Regions from separate parts of the Staphylococcus simulans genome, predicted to be linked through region 3. Evidence: riboswitches for the same ligand, from Rfam matches in the RefSeq annotation. Region 3 holds a riboswitch; each other region holds the start of a gene.
What was found. A riboswitch is a leader RNA that binds a small molecule or an ion and turns the genes downstream of it on or off. The one in region 3 is predicted to bind S-adenosylmethionine.
Positions count from the first base shown of each region.

Region 1 (4,202 bases), 470 kb from region 3:
GTCGTTGATTGTTTTGATTTTCAAGTCATAACCTTCTTTTTTCAAGATAGGTTTAGCTTGTTCTAAAAGTTCAGCGTGAGGCGCTGGTGAAGCACCAACTGTGATTGTTTTAGAATCTTCGCCTCCTGCTGATTTATCCTTACTGCCACATGCTGCTAAAACTACAGTTAATACTAAAACCGCTAAAATACTAATAATTTTTTTCATTGGATTGATCCTTTCAAAATAGAATTAACGTTTATCAATTTTATTTGTAGCCCAGTCACCCACAAATTGAATGATGAACACAAACACTAAAATAAAGATTGTTGAAACTAAAATGACATCATTTTGGTTTCGAGTAAAACCAGTTAAATATGCTAAGTTACCTAAACCGCCTGCACCGATAACACCGGCAACTGCAGTAGAACCTACTAATGCGATTGCAGTAACTGTAATACCTGAAATCAAGGCAGGACGTGATTCTGGAATTAACACTTTACGAATAATCGTCCATGTGTTTGCTCCCATAGAACGCGCTGCTTCAATAACGCCTTTATCAATTTCTTTAAATGCGATTTCCACTAAACGTGCATAGAATGGAGCCGCACCAATAACTAATGCTGGAAGTGCTCCTGTCGGACCACTGATTGTGCCAAGTAATAAACTTGTGAACGGAATCAACAGCAAGATTAAAATGATGAAGGGAATTGCTCTGAATAAGTTCACAATAAATGACACGATTTGATAAAACACTTTTGCTGTCGGTGATTTACTCTTAGCTGTTAGGAATAATAGTACGCCTAGAATTAAACCGATCACGAACGCAAAAATTGTAGAAATGGCTGTCATATAGAGTGTTTCGTATGTAGCCAGCCAAACTTGGTCGCATTGAACATTCGGCATTGTGACCATTTCACGTAATATATCACTGAACGATTTATCCATTACGAACCACCTCCACACCTACATTACGATTCTCTAATTCGTTTTTAAAATCATCAAAAAATTCCGTTTTCAAGTCTGCAATATGTACAATTAGAAAACCGATTGGTCCGCTTTTCGAATGGCGGATATTCGCTTCTAGTATGTTCACATTCAGATTATATTTTTGAGTGATATATGACACAATCGGTTCTGTCGTCTCTTCACCTACGAAGTTCAAACGTACAATATAACCGTTTTTCGACTCTGGAATCAGTTCCTGAATTGATTCATCAAATTGGTCATTCAAGCCTTCTTTAACGAAACGTTTCGTCACTTGATGTTTAGGGTTTTCAAACACTTCTTTAACTTCACCGCGTTCGATGACCTTACCATTTTCCATTACTGCAACTTCGTCGCAGATTTGGCGAATCACATTCATTTCATGTGTGATAATCACGATTGTTAAATCTTCTTCTTTTCTGATTTTTAATAAGAGTTCTAAAATTTCATCTGTTGTTTGAGGATCTAAAGCACTTGTAGCTTCATCACAAAGTAATACTTTTGGATCGTTGGCTAAGGCACGTGCGATACCAACCCTTTGTTTTTGACCACCAGATAACTCTGACGGATATGCTTTTTCTCGTCCTTTGAGTCCTACAAGCTCAACTAATTCTTCCGCTCTTTTTTCAGCTGTCGCTTTATCCACGCCAGCAATTTCCAACGGAAACTTAATATTATCTAACACTGTTCTAGACCATAATAAGTTGAAGTGTTGGAATATCATACTTACCTTTTGACGCTTTTTCCTTAGTTGCGCTTTGCTGAGTTGTCCTAATTCATCTCCATCTATTATGACTTGACCTGATGTTGGTTCTTCTAAATAATTTAAAATTCTGACAAGTGTACTTTTACCGGCACCTGAAAAACCGATGACACCGTAAATGGTACCTTCCGACACATCTAAATCGACATGATCAACTGCCAGTACTTCTTGGTGTTTCGTCTTATATCTTTTGACGATTTGCTTCAGTTGAATCACTACATTCTCCCCTTTCCTTGCAATACCTACCTACAAATTAAAAAAGCTTTCCCTTATCGCTGCTATGAGCATTAAAGAGAAAGCAATTTGAAATTTCTTTCTCTCATCTTCAAAAGCAGTTCAACTTTTTGTGAATTGGCACCATTTCTTATAAATAAGACGGTTGCCGGGTTTCGTCGGGCACATCCCTCCACCTCTCTTGATAAGAGATAACTATTTAATTGATATTTATCCTACCACTTCACTCAGAAGTAGTCAACAACTATTTTAAATTTTCTAACAAATAAGGAACAGACTGAAATGCGTAAATACGGTCTATCTCCTTATCTTTCGACATCACTAACAAAACAGGAACAGATTGAATTTGATAAGCTTCACTGAAGTCAGGATGGAAATTCAAATCTGCTTTGACCAACGGAAGCTGTAAAATTTCATTAGCTATATCTAACATTCTCTCTGAAACTTTACATGTTCCACACATCGGTGTGTAACCGAAAATCAAGTGCTTGTCTTGATCAAAGTTTTGTTTGATATCTGTAATTTCTTGCTTAACGTTCATTTATAAACTAATCCTTTCACGGGTGCTTCACCTTTTACCATAAAGCCATGGTTTCTAAGCACTTTGGCAAGATAAGGGCGCGGACAACGTGCGACTTCAGAATAAGTTCTATCGACAAAGATATGTTCACTTTCTGATAGATAATGTTTAAACCATTGACGGATGCGACGGCCTTCTTTATCTGCATCCACTAATATATAGACAGGACGTTCATATAAGTGTTCTATCATATCGTCAAGTTTATCAATGCCCATTGTGCCGTGCGTACAAATAATTTGTACAGGCTCATCAATCACTTCTTGTACACGCTTTTTATCTGTTTTACCTTCAACAACGATTACTTTTTCTAACAATGCCATATTCACTACACTCCAATACTCTCGTGATATCATTGCTTCATTACTCGCAAACGTAAATGCTTAGGTTCTGCCAACTTATATAAAATTGTTGCGTAAGTTGATACTTTCATTGTAACGCAGGTGTTGTTTTAAAGACACGCAACTTGTTTAACAACTAAATAAACACGATAAATTATGTATTATTCAGCTGTAAAGGTTCAGCACTTTAGCGCTCTAGTTTGTTATAGCCTATTTCAAATAAAAAATAACCCCAAAATACAAAGTATCTTGGAGTTTGGTTTTTAAAGCCGATTATTCACCGATCATTTCTTTGTATTGATCAGCTGATAATAAATCATCTAATTGGCTTGTGTCATTTAATTTTACTTTAACCATCCATGCTTTTTCGTATGGTGATTCATTTACGAATTCTGGACTGTCTTCTAATTCTTCGTTGACTTCAACTACAGTTCCTGAAACTGGTGCGTATAATTCAGAAACAGTTTTAACTGATTCTACACTTCCGAAAGATTCGCCCTCTTCGATATCATCGTCAGTTTCTGGTAATTCAACGAATACGATGTCACCAAGTTCTCCTTGTGCGTATTCAGTGATACCGATAGTTACTGTATCGTCCTCAACTTTAACCCATTCATGTTCTTTTGAATATTTTAATTCCTCTGGCACTGCCACACGAATCCCCTCCTAATTAATAAATGAATACTCTTTTATGATGCCATATGAAACCTTTTCATTCAACTATTTATAGACATCTTGTAGTTTTTTAATTTTTTGTGTAAATAAAGCGCATAGCAATAAGATATTTACTACCTATAATGACTATAAATTAGTTTACCCAAGTATCTTTGTACTCTTTTTCGTTGAAACCAAGTGTGATTTTATTGCCTGAAACCGCAAGTGGTCTTTTAACAAGCATTCCGTCAGAAGCCAATAAATCTAGTTTTTCATCATCAGACAAACTGTCAAGTCTATCTTTCAGACCTAGTTCACGATACTTACCTCCGCGTTTATTGAATAGCTTATCAATTTCAACGCCGGTTTTATCAATAATATCTTGTAGTTCTCTTTTATTAGGGTTTAGTTCTACGATGTCGATAGGTTCATAACTTACACCATATTCATCTAAAAATTTTGCTGCTTTCTTGCATGTCGTACAGTTTTGGTACTGATAAAATCTAATCATCTTTTGACCTCCTTTAACTATTATGTCTAATATACCAAATTTCTAAAAATAACGCTTTAAATTGTCGGTTTAATATTTTTAAATTTACGTTCAAATTCGCTATAATATATATAATAGGATTAGAAAAAGGAGCGAAATGAAAATGGAAGCAATTAA
Region 1 is NZ_CP095100.1:2,142,002-2,146,203, forward strand. Features, by position in the region: gene MUA87_RS10045 (MetQ/NlpA family ABC transporter substrate-binding protein) at 1-207, opposite strand, end outside; gene MUA87_RS10050 (methionine ABC transporter permease) at 232-927, opposite strand; gene MUA87_RS10055 (methionine ABC transporter ATP-binding protein) at 920-1,945, opposite strand; SAM riboswitch class I at 2,046-2,154, opposite strand; gene MUA87_RS10060 (thioredoxin family protein) at 2,208-2,504, opposite strand; gene MUA87_RS10065 (toprim domain-containing protein) at 2,501-2,863, opposite strand; gene gcvH (glycine cleavage system protein GcvH) at 3,155-3,535, opposite strand; gene MUA87_RS10075 (arsenate reductase family protein) at 3,690-4,046, opposite strand; gene MUA87_RS10080 (thioredoxin family protein) at 4,189-4,202, shown strand, end outside.
Region 1: another riboswitch for S-adenosylmethionine. It lies ahead of MUA87_RS10055 (methionine ABC transporter ATP-binding protein); the one in region 3 lies ahead of MUA87_RS12415 (aminotransferase class I/II-fold pyridoxal phosphate-dependent enzyme).

Region 2 (4,202 bases), 770 kb from region 3:
ATTCCTGAATTCGGTCAAAGTTCAATGATGGGCCGTGCAGGTCAGCCAGTAGAATTAGCAGGCACTTATGTCTTACTTGCTTCAGACGAATCAAGTTATACAACAGGACAAGTGTATGGCGTAACAGGCGGTAAACAAATTAACTAAGCTATGATTAAGACAGCGTTCCAACAATGAATGGAACGCTGTTTTTATACATACAAACACATTATTCGCAAAGTAAGGTTTAGTTTATTATGCTATAGGTATAATTAGTATAGTAACTAAGGAGGCAGAATGATGAAACATTTTAACCCTAAAGATTTAACGCAAAGAGAAAATTATAAATTATTAAGCGGCAGCGTCTTACCAAGACCGATTGCTTTTGTGACTTCTCAAGATAAAGAAGGTCATTTAAATGCGGCACCATTCAGTTTCTTTAATGTGGTCAGCAGTCATCCGCCGATGATTATGATTTCAACTGGACGCACAGAAGGTGTCCGTAAAGATACAGCACAAAACATTATTGATACTGGAGAATTTGTGGTACACATTTCTGAATTGTCTATGATTGAAGGTATTAATAATACTGCTGCACCGATTGAACGTGAAGCAAATGAGTTAGAACGTACAGATTTTAAAACAATTCCTTCAGATGTCGTTAATGTACCAGCAGTCGAAGGGGCGCGAATCCGATTTGAGTGTAAACTGGATCGTGTGATTGAACTCGGTGATGACAAAGCGGGCAGCGATTTAATCTTAGGTGAAGTTGTACGTTATCACATCGCTGATGATGTTTATATCGAACCGCATAAAATTGATGTGCAAGCGTTACATCCTGTTGGTCGTTTAGCGGGTAATGATTATGTAAAATTAGGTCAAGAATTTGTATTAGAAAGACCAACAGAATAATTGCTTAATGAAAAGTTCATACTTTGATGATTGACTAACTATTACAATCATGATAGGTTTAAAAAGATTCAAAAAATAAAAATAAATATAGCTTATCAAGAGAGGTGGAGTGATGGGCACTTTGAAACCTCGGCAACATGGTTCGCTGATAGCGACGCGTGTGCCAATTCCCATAGCAACTATTTGCTAAGAGATAAGAAACATAATGTATCCTTTTTTCTTAGCTGAAAAAAGGATTTTTTAATATCATGAGTGAGGTGTTTGAATCATGTCTGAACAGAAACAAAAGGGCAATGCAGTCGCACTGATTCCTTTAATTCTATTTGTCGGTTTATTTTTAGGAGTTGGGATTATTACTGGCGACTTTACGAAGATGCCGTTAAATATTGCGATTACGATTGCGGTTATTGTCGCATTAATAATGAATCGCAAAGAAAAATTCACAGAGAAAGTTGAAGTCTTCACCAAAGGTGCAGGCCATTCTAATATTATTTTGATGGTCTTGATTTTCGTATTAGCCGGCGCATTTTCAAAAGTGACTGAAGATATGGGCGGCGTGAAATCTACCGTTAATTTAGGATTAAGTTTAATTCCAGGCAACTTATTGATTATCGGTTTGTTTATTATTTGTATGTTCGTTTCTATTTCTATGGGGACATCAGTTGGTACAGTCGCAGCCATTGCACCAGTCGGCTTTGGGATTAGTGAGGCGACTGATATTTCAGCAGCACTAGCCATGGCAACAGTCGTCGGCGGTGCGATGTTCGGAGATAACTTATCTATGATTTCAGATACGACAATTTCTGCAGTACGTACACAACATACAAAAATGAGTGATAAGTTCAAAGTAAACTTTAAAATTGTATTGCCAGGTGCCATTTTAACGATGGTTATTTTAGGTATTTTGACACATAGCGCAACAATCAGCAGTACAAAAGATTACAGCTTTGAATTTATTAAAGTGATTCCATATTTATTAGTTTTAATCTTAGCTTTGATCGGTGTGAATGTGATTATTGTTTTGATAGGTGGAACAGTACTCTCAGGCATTATCGGTTTAATCGACGGATCATTTAACTGGATCGGATTCTTGAAAGCCGCTTCAGAAGGTATGATCGGCATGGAAGATATTGCGATTATCGCATTAATGATCGGTGGTTTAATCGGCATCATTCAACATAATGGCGGTATTACATGGCTACTTAATTTTGTTCGCAGCAAGGTCAAATCAAGACGCGGTGCAGAGTTCGGTATCGCAAGTTTAGTCAGTGCCGCAGATATTTCAACTGCGAATAATACGATTTCTATTTTAATGGCAGGTCCCCTAGCTAAAAATATCGCAGATGAATATGATATCGACCCAAGAAAATCAGCAAGTATTTTAGATATTTTCGGCAGCTGTTTCCAAGGCCTTTTACCTTATAGTCCGCAAGTCATTGCGGCTGCAGGCGTCGCAGGTATTTCGCCATTTATGCTAGTGCCTTATTCGATTTATCCGATTATTTTAGGAATCAGCGGATTAGCCGCAATCATCTTTAATTTTCCAAAACTGAATAAACGTAAACAAAAAGCGTAAATAATTTTTACTTTCTCACTTGAAAAATGTTAAAGTAATCTTGTTGTGAAATAACCACAGAGGCATAGTGACAAATGCTTTGCTAGTAGGATTACTTTGGCTTATGCTTCTAAATGCGTTAGAATAATAAAGAGTGCGAAAGTAGGTGACGACAGAGTGGCAAGATATAATATTGAAAATGACGTCGTAGTCATATCATTGGAACGTTTTATGCGCATCCCGCCCGAATTGATTTATCAAGCTTGGACAGATGCGGATATCATGAGACGTTGGTTCATGACTTCTAACCGTTCAAATCAATCGATTGACTTGATTCCAGAAGAAGGCAGACGTTATGAAATTGTTGATGAACGTAACGGTAAAAAGAACAGAGTAACAGGGGTCTTCCAAGAACTAGAAGCACCTAACCGAATTGTGATGACAATCGGTATGCCTGAACTGAGCGACAAAGAAGATACGATTGAAGTAGAAATTTTTGAACGTGAACCAGGTTCAGACATGACACAAATGAACTTCCGTTATACTGCTGTTGTTCCGAAAGAAAGACGTTGGACAACTTTGGAATACAAACAGCAGAAGAAAGAATATCATGATGCGACGGCACACGGCTTTGAAAATATGTTCATTAAGCTTCAAGACATTTTAAGAGAAATGCAAGAAGACAAAGAAGAATTTTAATCAAAACAAGCGACACACAATGCTAGAAAGCAGCGTATGTCGCTTGTTTTATTTTATATATTCAATTTTCAACAATTAGACAGTCTCTTGACCACGTTTATTCCAAGTCAGAATAAAGCTTAACATAGCTAGAATACTAATCACTGTTAATAAGATGAAACCTGCATCCCAACCAAATTGATCAACCACGAAACCAAGTACGATGTTAGCCATGACTGCACCAAATAGGTAACCGAATAAACCTGTTAACCCGGCAGCTGTTCCTGCTGCTTTCTTAGGTACATAATCTAATGCTTGCAAGCCTATTAACATCACTGGTCCATAGATTAAGAAACCAATCGCTACGAGTGCTAAGTTATCTACTAATGGATTACCTGGAGGGTTTAACCAGTAGATTAATACGAAAATAGTTACACCTAACATAAAGAAGAAACCTGCTGGACCACGACGTCCTTTGAAGAGTTTATCTGAGATCCAACCACACAGTAATGTCCCAGGAATCCCAGCCCACTCGTAAAGGAAGTAAGCCCATCCAGAGGATTTCATATCGAAATGTTTCTCTTCACTTAAATAGACTGGTGCCCAGTCAAGTACACCATAACGAACGAAGTAGACGAAGATATTTGCGAAAGCGATTGCCCATACCCATTTGTTATTCAACACATATTTGAACAAGATTTCTTTGGTAGTTAATTCTGTTTCAAGTGTTGTTCTTGAAGCGGTCGGATAATCATTACGATAGGCTTCAATCGGTGGTAAACCTTGTGATTGTGGTGTATCTCTAATTAAGATATAAGAGATGATCGCAATGATAATCGCAAGTAATGCTGGGTAAATGAAGACCCCTTCAAATCCTTTTAAATAACCGAAGTTATACAAGGCAGTCATAGAAATACCCCAAGTCGCAATCGGTGCCATTAAGCCGCCGCCGACATTATGTGCGACGTTCCAAATGGCTGTTTTACTGCCTCGTTCACTCACACTGAACCAATGGACGAGAACACGTCCTGAAGGCGGCCACCCCATGCCTTGGAACCAGCCGTTTAAGAACAGCATA
Region 2 is NZ_CP095100.1:754,171-758,372, forward strand. Features, by position in the region: gene MUA87_RS03080 (SDR family oxidoreductase) at 1-147, shown strand, start outside; gene MUA87_RS03085 (flavin reductase family protein) at 280-891, shown strand; SAM riboswitch class I at 981-1,091, shown strand; gene MUA87_RS03090 (Na+/H+ antiporter NhaC family protein) at 1,160-2,467, shown strand; gene MUA87_RS03095 (SRPBCC family protein) at 2,624-3,145, shown strand; gene glpT (glycerol-3-phosphate transporter) at 3,221-4,202, opposite strand, start outside.
Region 2: another riboswitch for S-adenosylmethionine. It lies ahead of MUA87_RS03090 (Na+/H+ antiporter NhaC family protein); the one in region 3 lies ahead of MUA87_RS12415 (aminotransferase class I/II-fold pyridoxal phosphate-dependent enzyme).

Region 3 (4,202 bases):
AGTTGCGGAAAACCCCGATTTCCGTTTAACTCGCGATCATTTACTTGAGTGGGAAGCACAACATGGCCGAATCGAACCTGATACGTTCGTCGCATTCCGCAGTGATTGGTCACACCGTTGGCCGAATGTGGAGCAATTTGAGAATAAAGATGCCGAAGGTAACCCTCACGCACCCGGATGGTCACTCGATGCATTACAATTCTTACTTGAAGAACGCGGTGTACGTTCAGTCGGTCATGAAACATTCGATACAGACGCTTCAGTCGATGTCGCAAAACACGGCGACTTAATCGGTGAACGTTATGTACTCGGACAAGACACGTACCAAATTGAGCTCCTAACGAATTTAGACCGCCTCCCAGAACGAGGCGCAGTGATTTATACAATATGTCCAAAACCGGCAGATGCGCCAGGATTCCCGGTCCGTGCATTTGCGATTAAGCCAAACGCATAGTCATGGACCCGCGATCATCCATGACATGCAGCCATTATTAAATCTTAAAAACGAAACTCCTTTAAAAGTTATGAGTAAATACAATAAAAGTTGGCTACATTGCCCTGGGTCCACAGGAATTGGGGCAATGAATCGCCACTGTTCTTAACCCGATAAGAACAATTCTTTTCATAAATGTTACTATTTTGAACCCGATACAAAATAGTAAGTAAATTCCGATTACCCACTCTCTCGATAATGGGTAATCACTATACTCCTTTTTACTACTTATAAAAAAGCACTGAATATAAAGTACATGTCCCACCACCCCGTGAACAAAAAACTTTATATTCAGTGCTTCATTTTTGTTTAAAAGATAATAAATAATAGCCGATTGTGTTAGAGCACAACCGACTATCTCATAAGCCTAGGTAGAATATGGCTTAGACCATACGCCTAACATTTTTACACTCAGCTACTTTCCAGAGTTCCTGAGTGTTTTTATTACAGTAATATCATAATACCTTTTGAAACTTCTTACAATCAATAATATACGTATAAACGTCTCTATAACAACGTTGTGAGGGATTTTATTCACTACTTAAATAAAAGATGATTCTTTGTACATCGCACTAAGTGATTTCAACCGCTTCGCTGCTTCATCTAATTGCTCATCCTCTAACGCAAGAGACACCCTTACATAATGACGTCCATTTTCACCAAATGGAATACCTGGCGCCACTAAAATAGATTGATCTTGAAGTAAGAATTCCACAAATTGTTCTCCGTCATATCCTTTTGGTGCTTTCAACCATAAGAAGATGCCACCTGTCATCGGTTCATAAGGGATGTTTCCTTCATCTAAAATCGAAGTGAAACGATCGCGACGTGCTTTAAAGACTTCACTTTGTTTATCTAAGAAATAATCATAGTTGTTAAGCGCAAATGTCGCCGCATCTTGAAGCGCACCAAACATACCCGCATGGTGATGTGTATGATATTTCTTCAAAGCTTGAATCACATCTTTGTTGCCGACTGCGAAACCGACACGATAGCCAGACATATTATAGCCTTTAGAAAGTGAATACACCTCGATTGCGACTTCTTTGCCTCCAGCTGTCTGTAGGATACTCGGATTTTTATGGTCAAAACCGAACGCTGCATAGGCAAAATCATGTACAATTTTCGTTTGTGTACCTCTGAACTTTTGAACTACATCATCAAAGACATCTTGTGTAACAGTTGATCCAGTCGGGTTATTAGGATACGTTAAATAAATCAATTTAGTCTGACTTAAGACTTCCCCTGGCACTTTATCAAAGTCAGGTTGATAATATGGTGGTTCTAACTCTAACGCATAAGGTTTCGCATCTGCGAACAACACCCCTGCTAGGTAATCTGTATAACCTGGATCTGGCAATAAAACGTAATCTTCAGGGTTAACAATACAATTCGGCAAACCTACTAATCCATTCTTTGTGCCATATAAAATACAGACTTCATCATCTTTATCCAATTCAACATTATATTGTCGTTTATAGAAATCAACAATCGCTTGCTTAAAGCTTTCTTTTCCATGAAACGCACCGTACTTTTGGTTTTCAGGCACACGTAATGCGTTCGCAAATTCATCGACAATGCCTTTAGGTGTTTCCCCATCTGGGATGCCTACTGCCATATTGATGAGAGGAAGCGGACCATGTTCTATCTTTCTCCCCATTGTTTTTCCGAAATAACTATCTGGTATCTTCGCTAATCTTCTTGAAATCACCATTTAAGTTCCCCCTTTGTTTGATGCGCCTATTAAAAAAGCTATATATCACCTATAAGCGACATATAGCTTTCTATGTATATGGCACCTATCTTTCAAGTTATACTTGTTGGATGTAGCACAGTCAGATTCAATGCCTGGATCTTCTGTTGCTGAAGCGTCATCGGGCCAATTCCCTCTACTTCTCTAGATAAGTTTTAATGACTTCTATTGTACTAAAAATTCTGACATTTATCAATTTAAGTTAAAATGAAAAACTCTACAGCTCACTAAAAGCCGTAGAGTCAATATTCTTTATTCAGGTTGGCCTTTTGAATCAAATTTCTCCACTGAACCATCCGCATTCACAATGTATGATCCTGCTAAATCACCTGATTTATCCACAAATGAGAAGCCCCAGCTTCCATCACTCTTTTGTTCAGGTTCTTTATACGTATACGTGCTTGTATCTAGTTTGTGACCTTCATATGCTTCTACTTTATCAATCACATTCGCACGTGTGACTTTACCTTCAGAAGATGATGAATGACTTTCAGAGCTTGAATTACTGTTACTTTCTTGTGCTGCTGATTGTGCATCTTGATTTGTGATTCGGATTAAATTTGCCACTTGTTTAAAGTTCGGTTCATCTTTGTATTGTTTATATAGATCTTTAATATTATAAACTGCTCCCATGTTTGCTAATTGTTGATATGGATTGATACCTTGTGTTCCTGATACCAACACTTGTGTATCACTCACACCAATAACTGCCGCAAATGGACCTTTAGAGTTAGTTGTGCCATAAATTACCATATTTTGAGGTTTATTTGTTACGATTTCAGAACTACCTGTATAAAGTGTTAATTGCTGAATTTCTCGTTGTCGCGAACCGCCATTCGTATTTTGGACATAGCTGTGGTTTAATAATTCATTTGCTGTCACTGTAAATTCAGCTGTTTTAGGTGCATATAACGCTAAAGCGACCTTTTCTTGTGGTGTCAGTTGGCTGATAGCTTGTTCTGTCGTTTGTTTATGAGTATGTGATTTTTCATGTTTTAATGTTTGTTCATGTTGTGTGTTTTCTTTTTTCTCTGTTTTTTGATGGTTTGCTTTGTCTTTTTCTTCGTGTTTTTGCGTATCTTCTTGTTTTTCATTTGAGCCGCAACCTGCTAGTAAAATTGAAAGTGCTGCAGCGGTAGTCAATACATGTTTAAATTTCATAGATAGCTTGCTCCTCTTTGTATATTTGAATATATAATTTCATTATATAGAAGGTACGGGACACATATTGTCCTGAATTAAAAGAAAGTGATCGAGTTAAGTATGATTATTTATTACTCTTTCAAAAGACACTCTGACAATTTTAATTTAAAAGTTTAAATAAAGAGGATTTTTTACCATAAGTAGCCGACCCTACCAAATACAAAAGTTCTGCAGTATTATACTGCAGAACCAAGTACTACTCTGGTGGCGTACCAAAGTTATCTAGTTTTTCTACTTTTCCATCTTTATCAACTGAATAATTATACTGTGTATGTGTTTCTAAATTTCTAAAATTAACAGTCCATGTATGATCCAATGTGTAATCATCAACGAAATGTCTTTTAGGAGGCCCATTAAATTCATATTTTCGTGGATCTAGTTTATGTCCTATATATTCTTCTACCTTGTGTATTGCAACTTGACTATTCATGTTACCATCTGGTGTATATACATCACCAGGACTTAACTTTCTTCTTTGTTTATTATTTGAAGTAGCATTATCTGTTTCTTTAGAAGAAGATGCATTATCACTCTCTGGATTCCTCACTGATTCGCTTACTTTAACCAAACTTACGACCTTTTTAAAGTTTGGATTATGACCATATTGTTTGTATAAATCTTCTAAGTTATAGATATGAGTCCCTCGATCTTTTAAAATTTCATCATAAGTCTTAGGACTTTGACTACCTGCAATAATAATCTGGTTTCCTGTAAAACCAAATAGCTCAGCAAAGTTTTGCTTAGTTTCTTCAG
Region 3 is NZ_CP095100.1:2,615,305-2,619,506, forward strand. Features, by position in the region: gene MUA87_RS12410 (cyclase family protein) at 1-454, shown strand, start outside; gene MUA87_RS12415 (aminotransferase class I/II-fold pyridoxal phosphate-dependent enzyme) at 1,035-2,207, opposite strand; SAM riboswitch class I at 2,290-2,401, opposite strand; gene MUA87_RS12420 (hypothetical protein) at 2,499-3,407, opposite strand; gene MUA87_RS12425 (hypothetical protein) at 3,646-4,202, opposite strand, start outside.

Region 4 (4,202 bases), 1.2 Mb from region 3:
GTTTTAATAAATCTTCCATGCCTTTCCATGTATCAATCATTTCTTCTTCATTAGAGCCAGGCCAATGCATTAAATATAAATCTAAATAATCTAAATCAAGTTTATCTAAAGTTCGTTGATAAGCTTCTTCTACATTCATTCTGCCGTAATCATCTAACCATAGTTTTGAGGTAATGAATAAATCTGAGCGGTGTATGCCAGCGGCTTGAATACCTTTTTTAATGCCTTCTCCTACTTTTTCTTCATTTCCATAGCGTGCAGCTGTATCTATACTGCGATAACCGTGTTCTATCGCAAATGATACACGTTGTGCTAATTCATCACTATTTTCAATTCTATATGTGCCAAGTCCCAATTGTGGCATCGTTTGTCCATTATATAGCGTAAATGTATTCATTTTCTCTCTCCTTGCATTGTTGCTTTACCTTTATGCTATGCACAATGAATAAAACTGTAAAACATTTTGAATTAAAAATGCACTGCTAACTGTAAAATTACAGTCAACAGTGCATATTGTATTAATTAAATGATTCAATTTCTTCCATAACACGTTGTAAGTCTTCAACATTATATTGAATACGTCCATGGAAAACGAATTTATTAAAGTATTCATCTAATTGTTCTGGTCCAACTAGTACTTTAGTATTTGTTGTTTGTGCGTAATTTGAAATTGTCACTGCACCTTCATTTTTAGGATTGAAATAAAGTAATGCCATTGGTGTATATTTCAAATTCAATTCGCGCTTCAATGTATCTGCTAAGTGCTCAACTTCTTTTAATTGATTTGAGTAGTTTACAAATGAAGCTGATTGCTTATCATCATTTTCATCTAACACTAATGTTTGAGGATGACGTTTATCTAAATCCAACACATCAAAGACTTGTTCAATGGTTGGTAATGTACCGAATTGTTCTTGACTGATGCCATTATAAACATGTCCTTTAAGTAATTGAGAATCGATAATGTATAAGCCTGTACGTGTTAAGACTAAATGACTGATACGATCAATCGCATTAAAATCATTTTTAGGTAAGAAGATATTCGCCATAATATGCATATCTTCTGGTCGAATACGTTTTTCTTTAACCAAACGATCTCTGATACCGATTAAACGCATGTCTGTCACATACTCACTATGATTTTTCGAGAAGAGCTTCAGCGCATCGATTTCACGATCTTTTGCTGTCACTGTTTCATCGAAATCAGCGCGTTGTTTTGTGACCGCTTTTTTATGTTCGACGCGTTCTTTTTCAAGCTCGTCTTCATAATTTTCTTTTATACTTCTTTCTTTTGCCTCATATTGTTCCTCTGCTTTCAACTTAGCCTTTTTCTTACTGTTTAAGACAACTAAGAATAAGACAAAGAAGATAACAGCGACGACAATTGCTGCAATCAAACCAATTTCTAATGGTCCCATAACATATTCCGCTCCTTTACATATCTTACTCCCAATTATAAAGGAAAATATCGAATGTATCGATAATAAAATGTCACAAATTCAAAAACTGTATAGTTATGCTTGAACAGCTTCTTTTAATGCATCTACTTTATCTACACGTTCCCATGGTAAAGCAACATCCGTACGGCCAAAGTGACCATAAGCTGCTGTTTGTTTATAAATAGGACGTTTTAAGTCTAACATTTTAATGATACCTGCTGGACGCAAGTCAAAGTTAGCTCTTACCGCTTCTACCAATTTTCCTTCAGAAACTTTACCAGTTCCAAATGTATCAATTGAAATAGATACAGGTTCTGCTACACCGATAGCGTATGCAAGTTGTACTTCACATTTATCTGCTAATCCTGCTGCAACAATATTTTTAGCCACATAACGTGCTGCATATGCTGCTGAACGGTCTACTTTTGTAGGATCTTTACCACTGAAGCAACCACCGCCATGACGTGCAAGACCACCATAAGTATCTACAATAATCTTACGTCCTGTTAAACCAGCGTCACCTTGAGGTCCGCCAATCACAAAACGACCTGTCGGGTTAATGAAAAATTTAGTTTCTTCATCTAATAACTCAGCTGGTACGATTGGATCAATCACATGTGTTCTGATATCACGTTGAATTTGATCTAATGACGCATCTTCAGCATGTTGTGTTGAAATAACAATCGTATCAATACGTGCTGGTTTATCATTTTCATCATACTCAACAGTAACTTGTACTTTACCGTCTGGTCTTAAGTAAGTTAATGTACCATCTTTTCTGACATCTGATAAACGTTTCGCAAGTTGGTGTGAGAAGTAAATAGGTGTCGGCATATACGTATCTGTTTCATTCGTCGCATAACCAAACATTAAACCTTGGTCACCTGCACCTGTACTTTCAATTTCCTCTTCCGTAATTTCATTTCTATATTCTAAAGCAGTGTCTACTGCTTGTGCGATATCTGGTGATTGCTCATCAATTGCTGACATCACAGCCATTGTTTGACTATCATAACCATATTTCGCTCTCGTATAACCGATTTCTGCTACTGTATCACGGACAACCTTAGGAAAATCAACATAAGTTGCTGTAGAAATTTCTCCGACAATCATAGCCATTCCCGTAGTGACTACTGTTTCGCAAGCTACTCTTGCATCCGGATCTTTCTTTAATAATTCATCCAGAATAGCGTCTGAAATTTGGTCCGCTATTTTATCAGGATGCCCTTCTGTAACAGATTCTGACGTAAACAATTTTCTATTATTCGACATAACTGACTCCTTTTGATTTTGATTACGAAAATTCTCTATCTACGAGCTCAAATAAAAAAGGACTTTCAAACTATATAAACATAGAGAGAAAGCCCTTAAACGTCCTTTCGCTCTTATCGTTCAAACATCTTTAATGACATTTGCAAACGGTTTGGCACCTTTCTCCGATAAGGAGAGGTTGCTGGGCTTCTTTGGGTCCATGTCCCTCCGCCACTCAGGATAAGAGAATCCGTTAATCACAATACTACCCAAACTCTTTAGGCTTGTCAATTCTATATGTCTAAAATCTTAAATCTGTTATGGAATAATCGGCATATTATGTTATACTATGAAAATGTAAAGGCTTACAATTATTAACAATACTTACGCGCTGGAGGGGTTTTTAAAATGGCAGTAGATGCACAAACTAACCGTAATAAGTTGGATCATTTGATTGGAAAGTCTTCATCACTTTTCCAACTCACAACTACACAATTGTACAACAAGATTCTGGACAACAACGAAGGGGAACTGACAGAGCTTGGGGCTATCAATGCACTGACAGGTCAATACACTGGACGTTCACCTAAAGACAAATTTATTGTAAATGAACCTTCTTATAGAGATACGATTGACTGGGGTTCAATCAACCAACCTATTGAAGAAGATACATTCTTAAGACTTTACGACAAAGTTTTAGACTATTTAGATCAAAAAGATGAACTTTATGTCTTCAATGGTTATGCAGGCAGCGACGAAGATACACAACTACGTTTAACAGTAGTGAACGAAATGGCATGGCATAATTTATTCGCGAAAAATATGTTCATCCGCCCTTCTTCAAAAGAAGAAGCTCAAAAAATCAAACCAAACTTCACAATTGTTTCAGCACCACACTTCAAAGCTAATCCTGAAGTAGATGGTACAAAATCAGAAACATTCGTGATTGTTTCATTCAAACACCGCGTTATCTTAATCGGGGGAACTGAATATGCGGGTGAAATGAAAAAAGGTATTTTCTCAGTCATGAACTATTTATTACCACAACAAGACATCATGAGTATGCATTGCTCAGCCAACGTTGGCGAAAAAGGTGATGTTGCTTTATTCTTCGGTTTATCAGGAACTGGTAAAACAACATTATCTGCAGCACCTGACCGTAAATTAATCGGAGATGATGAACACGGTTGGAACCAAAATGGTATTTTCAACATTGAAGGCGGCTGCTACGCTAAAGCAATCAACCTTTCAAAAACGAAAGAACCTGAAATTTTCAACGCAATCCGCTACGGTACAATTTTAGAAAACGTAGTCGTTGCTGATGATGGTTCAGTTGATTTCGATGATAACGAGCACACTGAAAATACGCGTGCTGCTTATCCGATTGATTACATTAAAAACATTGCTAAACCATCTAAAGCTGCACACCCAAATACAATCATCTTCCTTACTGCAGATGCATTTGGTGTGTTACCGCCAATCTCTAAATTAAACAAAGCACAAGCACTGTAT
Region 4 is NZ_CP095100.1:1,161,052-1,165,253, reverse strand. Features, by position in the region: gene MUA87_RS05410 (aldo/keto reductase) at 1-397, opposite strand, end outside; gene MUA87_RS05405 (NERD domain-containing protein) at 519-1,418, opposite strand; gene metK (methionine adenosyltransferase) at 1,515-2,711, opposite strand; SAM riboswitch class I at 2,822-2,937, opposite strand; gene pckA (phosphoenolpyruvate carboxykinase (ATP)) at 3,099-4,202, shown strand, end outside.
Region 4: another riboswitch for S-adenosylmethionine. It lies ahead of metK (methionine adenosyltransferase); the one in region 3 lies ahead of MUA87_RS12415 (aminotransferase class I/II-fold pyridoxal phosphate-dependent enzyme).